Regions from separate parts of the Gordonia sp. DT101 genome, predicted to be linked through region 1. Evidence: riboswitches for the same ligand, from Rfam matches in the RefSeq annotation. Region 1 holds a riboswitch; each other region holds the start of a gene.
What was found. A riboswitch is a leader RNA that binds a small molecule or an ion and turns the genes downstream of it on or off. The one in region 1 is predicted to bind cobalamin.

Region 1 (3,242 bases):
CGGGTCGAGTGCGCGATACAGGCAACGCAGCATCGTCGACTTGCCGCTGCCGTTGGGGCCGATGATGCCCAGGAAACTGCCCGGCGGCGCGTGGACGGTCACGTCACGAAGGATCGTCGCATGTCCGATCTCGACACCCACTTCGTCGTAGTCGACCCCCCGCATCACCCCGCCTCCGTACCGCGCCGGCGCATCAGGAGCAGGAAGACCGGCACCCCGACCGCGGCCGTGATCGCACCGAGCGGGAGTTCTTGCGGTGGGACGAGCGTTCGGGCAAGCAGATCCGCGGCGACGAGGAACACCGCGCCGATGAGCGGGGTGACCACCACCAACCGGCGATGGTCGGCGCCCACCAGAAGTCGCGCCACATGCGGCACCACCAGCCCGACGAACCCGATCGCCCCACACACCGAGACCATGACGCCGGTCATGAGCGCGGCCACGATGAACAGCAGCATGCGGAATCGTGAGGCGCGCAACCCGAGTGACGCGGACACCTCGTCGCCCATTGCCAACGCGTTGAGCTGGCGGGCCAATCCTGCGACGACCACGAGGCCGACCAGCACCACCGCCGCCACGAGCCCTGCGGTGTGCCAGCTCGTCGCGGCCAGACTGCCCAACAACCAGAACATCACGCTGCGAGCGGCATCTCCGGCGGGCGCGAGGAAGACCAGCACTGTGGTCAATGCCGAAAACCCGTAACCCAGAGCGGTTCCGGTGAGCACCAGCCGCAGCGGTGTGAGACCGCCGGCCGATCTCGCGATTGCGAAGACGATCACGGTGGCGACCAACGCCCCCACGAACGCAGCGGTCGGGAGCGCGTAGACACCGACTCCGGCGAAGACACCGAACAGCACCACCGCGGTGGCGCCCACTGACGCTCCCGACGAGATACCGAGCACGTACGGGTCGGCCAGCGCGTTGCGGACCATTGCCTGCACCACGAGGCCGACGGTGCTCAGTCCCGCCCCGACCAGGGCACCGGTGAGAACGCGAGGGAGTCGCGAATCGACCACGATCCGGTAGTCGGCGGCATCCCCGGCGGTGACCACGCCGCCGGTCAGGTCGGCCCACACATAGCCGACGGCATCGCGCCACGGGACGTGTGCCGTACCGAAGATGAGCCCGAGCACGGAGATCGTCAGGAGCCCCGACACGCAGAGCACACTCAGCACGCTCACGCGCAACCACTGCCCGGTCATCCCACCTCGTCACTCACCGAGGACACACGACGACGCCGACAGGTCGGCGGCACCGACCATGTCCCACGGAGTCGATGTCGACCGCGGCACGCCGCCGCGGTCACGTCGGCAGGTCTTCGGACTCCCGGACACGGCACAGTTCGTGCCACCTACTGACGGCCGCTTCCCAGGTCATCGCTGACCCAGTGCTCCTGGCCGCTGTCGTTTCCGGTCACCGCTGCGGGGCAGCCCTGGATTCGCACCAGATTCCCTCTTACGCTCGATCCGGACGAACCGGACGAAGACCGACGCAGCACCGAACTTAGCAGCCGACTCGATCGGCCCCGCAGCGCCGTCATACGATGCGGGCCATGCATCCGCAGGCACGCGCCCTCGACAAGGTTCGGGGTTGCGTTGTCGGCGCGTCGTCGGGGGTCACCTCGACCATCGCGCACGCAGCCGCGGGCGGCGGGTTGCCCGACTCCACGGCCCTCACTCTTCTGGTCGCGGTGTGCGCGGGGCTCGGCTGGACCGCCACCGCCGCCTCCCCGCCGCGCGCCGGATGGCCGGGCCTCGTCGGCATGCTCGTCGGCGGACAGCTCGTGGGTCACCTCGCACTCGCCGCCCTTTCTCATCACCACGCCACGCTGCTGACTCCCTCGATGGCGACCTTTCACATCGTCGCCACCGTGGTGGCGGTCGCCCTGGCGATCGGTCTGGAGACCGCGGTGATCGCCGCCCTGTCGGTGGTGATCCGGGCCGTTCTCACGCTCATCTCGGCGCCAGTCGACGTCTCGATGTCCTGGAGCGTGCTGCCCGCGACCGACGACCGCCTGCGGCCCGGCCGCAGGTGTGTCCGCCCGGTGGGTACCCGGGGTCCCCCGATCCCGGCGATGTGACCATTCCTCACCCTCGCTGACCTGCTCGCGTGTCGACCACGCGCGGCGGTCGGCTCTCTGCGTATGCGCACGACCTCATCTGTCGTGCGGCGCATCCAGCTCTCGAAAGGCGGACCTCTGTGTCCCTCACCCAGGAACCACCCCGACAGCCGCTCGACTCCTCGCCACCGACCGACCCGGCCGGTCGCCGGCCCGGTGGGCGCCACATCGGCTGGGAACCGTTGGTGCGACGACTCCACTTCTATGCCGGCATCCTGATCGCACCGTTTCTGATCGTCGCGGTCGTCAGCGGAGGCCTCTACGCACTCGCACCCGGTCTCGAGAAGGTCGTCTACCGCGAGCAACTGCACACCGACAGCACGGGTCAGGCCCGCCCCGTGGCCGATCAGATCCGCGCGGCCATGGCCACCCGACCGGATCTCGCTCTCTCCGCCGTGCGTCCGGCAGCCGCGCCAGGTGACACCACGCGCGTGCTGTTCGACGACCCGTCGCTCGGAGAATCGGAGCGGATGGCGGTCTTCGTCGATCCGGTCACCGCGCGCCCGGTCGGCGAGCTGGTGAGCTACGGGAGTGCCGGGGCCTTACCGCTGCGGACCTGGATCAGCCAGTTGCATCGTCACCTCCATCTGGGAGAACCTGGTCGCGTCTACAGCGAACTCGCGGCGTCGTGGCTGTGGGTGATCGCACTGGCGGGTCTCGCGTTGTGGATTGCGCGGTATCGCCGGATGAGGCGTGACCGGAAGGCTCGGCTGATCAGCGTCGACCGTTCAACCGGGGGCCGGGCCCGCACACTGAACTGGCATGGTGCCGTGGGTGTCTGGATCGTCGTGGGGGTGCTGTTCCTGTCGGCGACCGGCCTCACCTGGTCGCGCTTCGCCGGCGACAACATCGGCGAGCTGCGTCAGGCACTGAGCTGGACGACCCCGAGTGTGTCGACCTCCCTTGACGACTCCGCCACGTCCGCCGGTGCACACAGCGGACACGGCGACCACACGCCCGGGCATGACGGCGCCGGGGGTGCCGCCGTCGCCGATGCCGTCGGACAGGTGGACTCGGTTCTGGCAGTTGCCGATCGGATCGGGGTGACCGACGACGTCGAGGTGTCCGTACCGACAGGTCCGGCGACCGCATTCACGGTGGCAGAGACGCGCCGGCCATGGCA
Region 2 (3,242 bases), 140 kb from region 1:
CTCGCCGCCGTGGGGTCGTGCGGACGGGTCGGTGAACCACGCCCGCAGGTCGTCGGGATCGATCTCCTCGGGTATCCGCCCCGACCAGTCACCGACATCCAACGTCGCCAGCCTGTCGTCGACGGAGTGGACGGCACCCAGCAGCTCACTCGACTCACGAGTCGCCCGTTCTGGACCGCCGATCACCACACCGACGTCTCGAGCCGAGGCGGCCAGCGATGCCATGTCGCGGCGACCCCGCTCGTCCAGGGACAGATCACCGCCGAACCGCACCGATCGGTTGGGACCGGTGCGGCCGGCGGTGACGATGAGCAATGTCCGCTGTCAGCCCTGCTCGGCGACGATTTTGTCGCCGGTTGTCGCATCCGCGGTCACCACGGGTCTGGCGAGACGTCCAAGGATCACCGCGAACACGACGGTCAGCACGGTCCACAGGATGACCTGGTTGGCGATCGTGTAGACCCGGAAATCGCTGATCACGTCGCCCGGGAAGCCAGGGAACGTGATCTGTCCCGAATCGTTGGCGACCGGGCCCGGGACCTCGTCGAACGCGGGCAGCAACGCGATGGTGATCGTCACCGCCACGAGATACCCGATGGTGGCGGCGACACCCGACAGCAGCCCGCCCAGTCTCGGTCGTAGCCACAAGGCGAGCACCACCGCGGCGATCGCGAACGCCAGCGACAGCAGGGTGATCGTCAGGAACGCGCCGCTGCGCGCGCCGATCGTGTCGGCCTCGCCGACGGCCGGTGGATTGGCCGGATAGGCGAAGAACGGCACCCCGAAGACGGCCACAAATCCGATCACGCCGAGTGCGCCCGCCACCATGCGAGGGTCGGTCGCCGGGTAGTGCCGGCCCAGGTAGGCCCACAAGATCGTGAACGCGACCGCGAAGAACGCGCCCATGCAGATTGCGAACACGACCGTGCCGACGCCGGCGCCGATGTTTTCCTGGATCGAACGGGTGAAGACCTCTCCGTGCTCGTGTGCACCGTGATCACCCGCGAGCATCTCTTCGGCGTGCGAGCGCCCTTCTTCGTAGTCGATCGCCTTGGCGACCTGCGGCTCGATGAACAGCCGGGCGAATACATACGCGACGATTCCGGCGATCAGGCCCGACAGCAGGCCTGCGCCGATGAACTTCTTTTCCATGTGCTGTTGTCTCCCTGTCCTGGCGACTCAGTGGCAGGGGAAGCCGAGGAAGTGACGCGAGTCGTGGACGAACTCGTGGATGTGCGTGTCGGTGCCGAAGACCGACCAGGCGCCCTGGTCGTAGCCGATGAAGTAATAGGCCAACGCCGCCACGAGGACGGTGAGGGTCAGCCAGAGGGCCGCACTGACGACAGACAGATCCGGCACCGCGAGTGCGCGAGCCTTACCCGCGACGGCCGACGAGGTCGAAGCCATGATGTTCCTTTCCCTGGGATTTCGCGTCCCATCGAGTTGTCGAACATGGTCACCAGAGCGGTATTCTGACTCTCCCGAAAGGCATCCTGACGACGACAAACGGGATCACAGCGGCGCGACCGCTCCGGAGTCCCACCGGATTCCCGCGCACTGGTGTGGGTTGACTGTATACCCGGGCCTGTCGGTGACGTGAGGGATGATGGCCATGTGCCCCGCAAGGCCTCTGTCCTCGATCGATTCACCGCCCCGACGGGGCGGTGGTTCACCGGCGCCTTCGACAAGCCGACCACGGCGCAGACCGGGGCCTGGAAATCCATCGCCGACGGCGACAACACCCTGGTCATCGCGCCGACCGGCTCGGGCAAGACACTGTCGGCGTTCCTGTGGGCACTCGACCGCCTGGCCGCGGAGCCCGACCGGAAGCACGCCACCCGGGTCGTGTACATCTCCCCCCTCAAGGCCCTCGCCGTCGACGTGGAACGCAATCTGCGGGCACCGCTCACCGGCATCACGCGGGCAGCCCAGGAACTGGGCCTGGCCGAACCGAACATCACCGTCGGCGTGCGCTCCGGTGACACGTCGCCGGCACAGCGGCGGTCGCTGGTCAAGACGCCGCCGGACATCCTGATCACCACGCCCGAATCGCTCTACCTGATGTTGACGTCGGCCGCCCGCGAGACCCTCACCGACGTCGACACCGTTATCGTCGACGAGGTGCATGCCGTCGCGGCCACCAAACGCGGCACGCACCTGGCGCTGACCCTCGAACGACTCGACGAACTGCTCGACCGACCCGCGCAACGCATCGGACTGTCCGCGACGGTCCGCCCGCCGGAGGTGGTCGCCCGCTTCCTCGGTGGCGCAGCGCCGTGCCGGGTGGTCAGACCACCGGCCACCAAGACCTTCGACCTCCGCGTCGACGTCCCCGTCGAGGACATGGCCAACATCCCGCCGCCCGAGTCGACTGCCGGCGACGACCTCGACGACGCGTTCTCGCCGACCGCCGGTTCGTTGTGGCCGTATGTCGAATCGTCGATCGTCGACCTGATCGAGAAGAACCGGGCCACGATCGTGTTCGCCAACTCGCGGCGGCTCGCCGAGCGGCTGACCGCGCGGCTCAACGAGATCCATGCCGAACGAACCACGGGTACGGCCGCACCGGTCACCCACAATCCGACCGTCGCCGGCGGGGCACCGGCCTTCGTCATGGCCAGCGGCGCGAGCTCCGGCGCCGAACCCGTCCTGGCCCGTGCCCACCACGGTTCGGTCAGCAAGGAACAGCGCGCACAGATCGAGGACGATCTGAAGTCGGGCCGCCTCGCCTGTGTGGTGGCGACGAGTTCGCTGGAGCTCGGCATCGACATGGGCGCAGTCGACCTCGTCATCCAGGTGGAGGCCCCACCGTCGGTCGCGAACGGTCTGCAGCGGATCGGACGGGCCGGTCACCAGGTCGGCGAGATCTCGCAGGGCGTGCTGTTCCCGAAGCACCGCACCGACCTCATCCACTGCACGGTGACCGTCGAGCGGATGCTCGACGGCGCGATCGAGGAACTCCGGGTCCCACAGAACCCGCTCGACATCCTCGCCCAGCAGACGATCGCGGCGGTCGCGATCGACGACCTCGACGTCGACCACTGGTTCGACGTCGTACGGCGTGCAGGGCCGTATCGCGAACTGGGCCGGCAGGTGTTCGACGCCACACTCGACCTGATCTCCGGACGATTTCCCTCCGACGAGTTCGCCGAGTTGCGTCCACGGGCCATCTGGGACCGCGACGCCGGGACTCTCTCGGGCCGCCGGGGCGCGCAACGGCTCGCCGTCACCTCGGGCGGCTC
Region 3 (3,242 bases), 160 kb from region 1:
CCGCCATTACCACGTCCCGGTGCTGCTCAGTCCGTATTCCTACACGACCTACCGGGGCAGCTGACCGAGCACATCGGCGGCGCGTCCGCTCCCTGCGGGCCCGGCCACCGGTGCCCCGAATGCGACGGACGCCACAGGGCAGGGGGTAGAGTCGAAATGAAGCCGACGTCATGTCGCGTCCACGCAATCGCGCGGACCGAGTCGGCGGTGGATCGACGCTCTCGAGCCGGACTCCACCGATCACCTCTCCGAACGGATATCCGATGTCCAACGATTCCAACCTTTTTTCGCACTGCACCGACACCACTCATGCGGCCGTGCAGGCGACCACGGCCACCTCTGAGCTCCAGTTCTCCGACGCACAGGACAACCCCTACTCCGCCGGGCGAGACTGAGCGGCGGCGAGACCGTGCCACTCGCACTCGGTCCGACCCGTCTCCAACTCGCACCCGACCTCACACTCCCGATCGCCGGGGCATGGCTGCCCTACACATCGCAGATCTCGCAGGAGCTTCCCGCCCTGCAGGCGGCCGGCCGCAGCAGGCTCGGGACCATCACCCGCATCGACGTGAATTGGCGCAATTTCGCGCGCTATCCCGGATTCGACTCCGAGAATTCGCCTGACATGTTGCCGCTGATGTCGATCACCGCGGATCACGCCGAGGTGACCCTGCTCGTCATTCCGCCCAGGACCCAGTCAGCGCTGGCCGCCACGTTGTTGCGGCAGGCCGGTCAGTGCACGAGCTCACCGGGCTCCGAGCACAGCCACCTGTACCGGGACGCCCAGCGAATCCTCCGACGCGCCGCGCTGCAGTGCGGCGCCACCGACTCGAACCCCGTCGGCTGACCCGGTCAGTGCCGCCGGAGTAGTGCCACATGCTTTGTGACACAACAACGAACGCCGCCCGGGAAACCCGAGCGGCGTTCGTTGTTGAAGACTGTGGTCAGATGGCGGTCACAGTGGTCGCCTGCGGGCCCTTGGGGCCCTGCTCGACCTCGAACTGGACGCGCTGCTGCTCTTCGAGGCTGCGGTATCCGCCGCCCTGAATGGCCGAGTAGTGAACGAAAACGTCACCATCGGTGCTGTCGTCGGGAGCGATGAAGCCGAAGCCTTTTTCGCTGTTGAACCACTTGACGGTTCCTTGAGCCATGATGCTGGTACTTCTCTCTATTTTGCACACGAGAGCCATGTGGCACTCGCGACACCATCATCGCACACTTTGTGACGTTTGAGATAACCGTGACGAAGGTGAACCGTCTGACGGCGTCCCGTGTGTTGGCCCGACGACCGTCATCGCTACGGTGGAAGACGCAGTTGGTTCGCCACTCGAGGGACATGTTGAGCCCTAGCACTGGGTGGCGTCGACGTCGGCGTCCTGGACGGATACCGACCAAGAGGGAATCCGGTGAGAATCCGGAGCTGTCCCGCAGCGGTAAGTCGGAACGACCGCCGTCAGATGCACTGGACCCTGGTCCGGGAAGCGACGGTCAGTAGGAATGCCTCCGCTCAGCAGTTGCTGGGCAAGGCCCGCCGATGAGCCCGAAGACCTGCCAGGTGTACCGGACGCGCCGCGTCCGGTGGCTCGCCGTCTCGTGGACTGGGCGCAGGTCGAACTGGTGAGGTTGCGATGTCCGGGATTCCGGCATCCTCGACGCTTGCTCGCTCGACTGCCCCTGCAGGGCGGCGGACCTTCCGTATCGTTTGCAGGAGTACAACTCTCATGTCTTCACCGAACCAATCCGCTCGGCGGTTCACCGCGACCACACTGGGCACGGCCCGCATCGGCCCGCATCGCGAACTCAAGCGCGCCGTCGAAGGCTATTGGGCAGACCGGGTCACCGCCACCGATCTCGAGACAGCGGCCGCAGATCTGCGCCGCCGCTCGTGGGAAGAGCTCGCCGCCACCGGAATCGACTCCATCCCGGTCAACACGTTCTCCTACTACGACCAGATACTCGACACCGCGGTGATGCTCGACGCACTGCCACCGCGAGTCGCCGCCATCGACAACCCGCTGGACCGCTATTTCGCGGCAGCGCGCGGAACTGCCGACATCGTGCCGCTGGAGATGACCAAGTGGTTCGACACCAATTACCACTACCTCGTACCGGAGATCTCGAGCGAGACCACCTTCGCCCTTCGCCCGGACAAGGTGCTCGCCGAGGTGGCGCAGGCGCACGGTGCCGGCATCGTGGCCCGGCCGGTTGTCGTGGGACCGATCACGTTCCTGGCGTTGGCGAAAGCAGTGGGTGACGGACCGGTGCCGATCACCCGTATCGACGATCTCGTGCCGCTGTATGCCGAACTACTGGACCGCCTCACCGACGCCGGGGTCGAGTGGGTGCAGTTCGACGAGCCCGCCCTGGTGACCGACGTCGTCGACGGGCTACCCGACCTGGCCGGCTCCGTCTACGCACGACTGAGCCGCGTGACCCGGCGTCCCGCCATCCTCGTCGCCACCTACTTCGGCGATCCCGGCGATTCGCTGGCAGCGCTCGCCCGAACCGAAGTCGAGGGCATCGCCGTCGACCTGGTCGAGGGCAGCGTGGCAACGGTGGCCGCGGTCCCCGAGTTGTCGGAGAAGCTGCTCGTCGCCGGTGTCGTCGACGGACGCAACATCTGGCGCACCGACCTCGATCGTGCGCTGGCGACTCTCGGCACGCTGCTGGGTTCGGCGGGTGATCTCGCGGTCTCCACCTCGTGCTCCACGCTTCATGTGCCGTACAGCCTGGCCGAGGAGGACTCGCTCGATCCGAATCTGCGCGGCTGGCTCGCCTTCGCCTCCGAGAAGTTCGGCGAGGTCGCGACGTTGTCGCGCGCGCTTCGCAGTGGCCGTGAGGCCGAGACCGAGGCTTTCGACGCGTGTCGGGCAGCACTTGCGACGCGGGACACCGACACCCGGCTACGAGACAATGCAGTTCGTGATCGGCTCGCCGCCGTCACCGACGCAGACGCGACCCGCGGCGACGCGGCGGGCCGTATCGCCGAGCAGAACCTGCGACTAGGTCTGCCCGTGCTGCCCACCACGACGATCGGCTCCTACCCGCAGACCGTGGCGATCCGCAAGGCCCGCGCCGCGCTGCGGTCCCGCGCGATCGACCGGGACGAGTACCTGCGCCGGATGCGCGCCGAGATCGCGGATGTCGTTGCCCTGCAGGAGAAGATCGGCCTCGACGTGCTGGTGCACGGTGAGCCCGAACGCAATGACATGGTGCAGTATTTCGCCGAGCAGCTCGACGGG

Region 2: it holds a riboswitch for cobalamin, as region 1 does, so the genes downstream of both, ACLQ3I_RS11920 (CbtB domain-containing protein) here and ACLQ3I_RS12570 (FecCD family ABC transporter permease) in region 1, are expected to answer to the same signal.
Region 3: it holds a riboswitch for cobalamin, as region 1 does, so the genes downstream of both, metE (5-methyltetrahydropteroyltriglutamate--homocysteine S-methyltransferase) here and ACLQ3I_RS12570 (FecCD family ABC transporter permease) in region 1, are expected to answer to the same signal.

What each region holds. Positions count from the first base shown of each region.
Region 1 is NZ_JBNCLX010000003.1:271,397-274,638, forward strand. It holds gene ACLQ3I_RS12565 (ABC transporter ATP-binding protein) at 1-165, opposite strand, end outside; gene ACLQ3I_RS12570 (FecCD family ABC transporter permease) at 165-1,202, opposite strand; cobalamin riboswitch at 1,293-1,506, opposite strand; gene ACLQ3I_RS12575 (hypothetical protein) at 1,553-2,080, shown strand; gene ACLQ3I_RS12580 (PepSY-associated TM helix domain-containing protein) at 2,200-3,242, shown strand, end outside.
Region 2 is NZ_JBNCLX010000003.1:132,957-136,198, forward strand. It holds gene ACLQ3I_RS11910 (histidine phosphatase family protein) at 1-315, opposite strand, end outside; gene ACLQ3I_RS11915 (CbtA family protein) at 325-1,152, opposite strand; gene ACLQ3I_RS11920 (CbtB domain-containing protein) at 1,180-1,407, opposite strand; cobalamin riboswitch at 1,446-1,576, opposite strand; gene ACLQ3I_RS11925 (ATP-dependent helicase) at 1,615-3,242, shown strand, end outside.
Region 3 is NZ_JBNCLX010000003.1:114,858-118,099, forward strand. It holds gene uraH (hydroxyisourate hydrolase) at 1-64, shown strand, start outside; gene ACLQ3I_RS11850 (hypothetical protein) at 264-395, shown strand; gene ACLQ3I_RS11855 (DUF5994 family protein) at 410-847, shown strand; gene ACLQ3I_RS11860 (cold-shock protein) at 945-1,151, opposite strand; cobalamin riboswitch at 1,338-1,570, shown strand; gene metE (5-methyltetrahydropteroyltriglutamate--homocysteine S-methyltransferase) at 1,722-3,242, shown strand, end outside.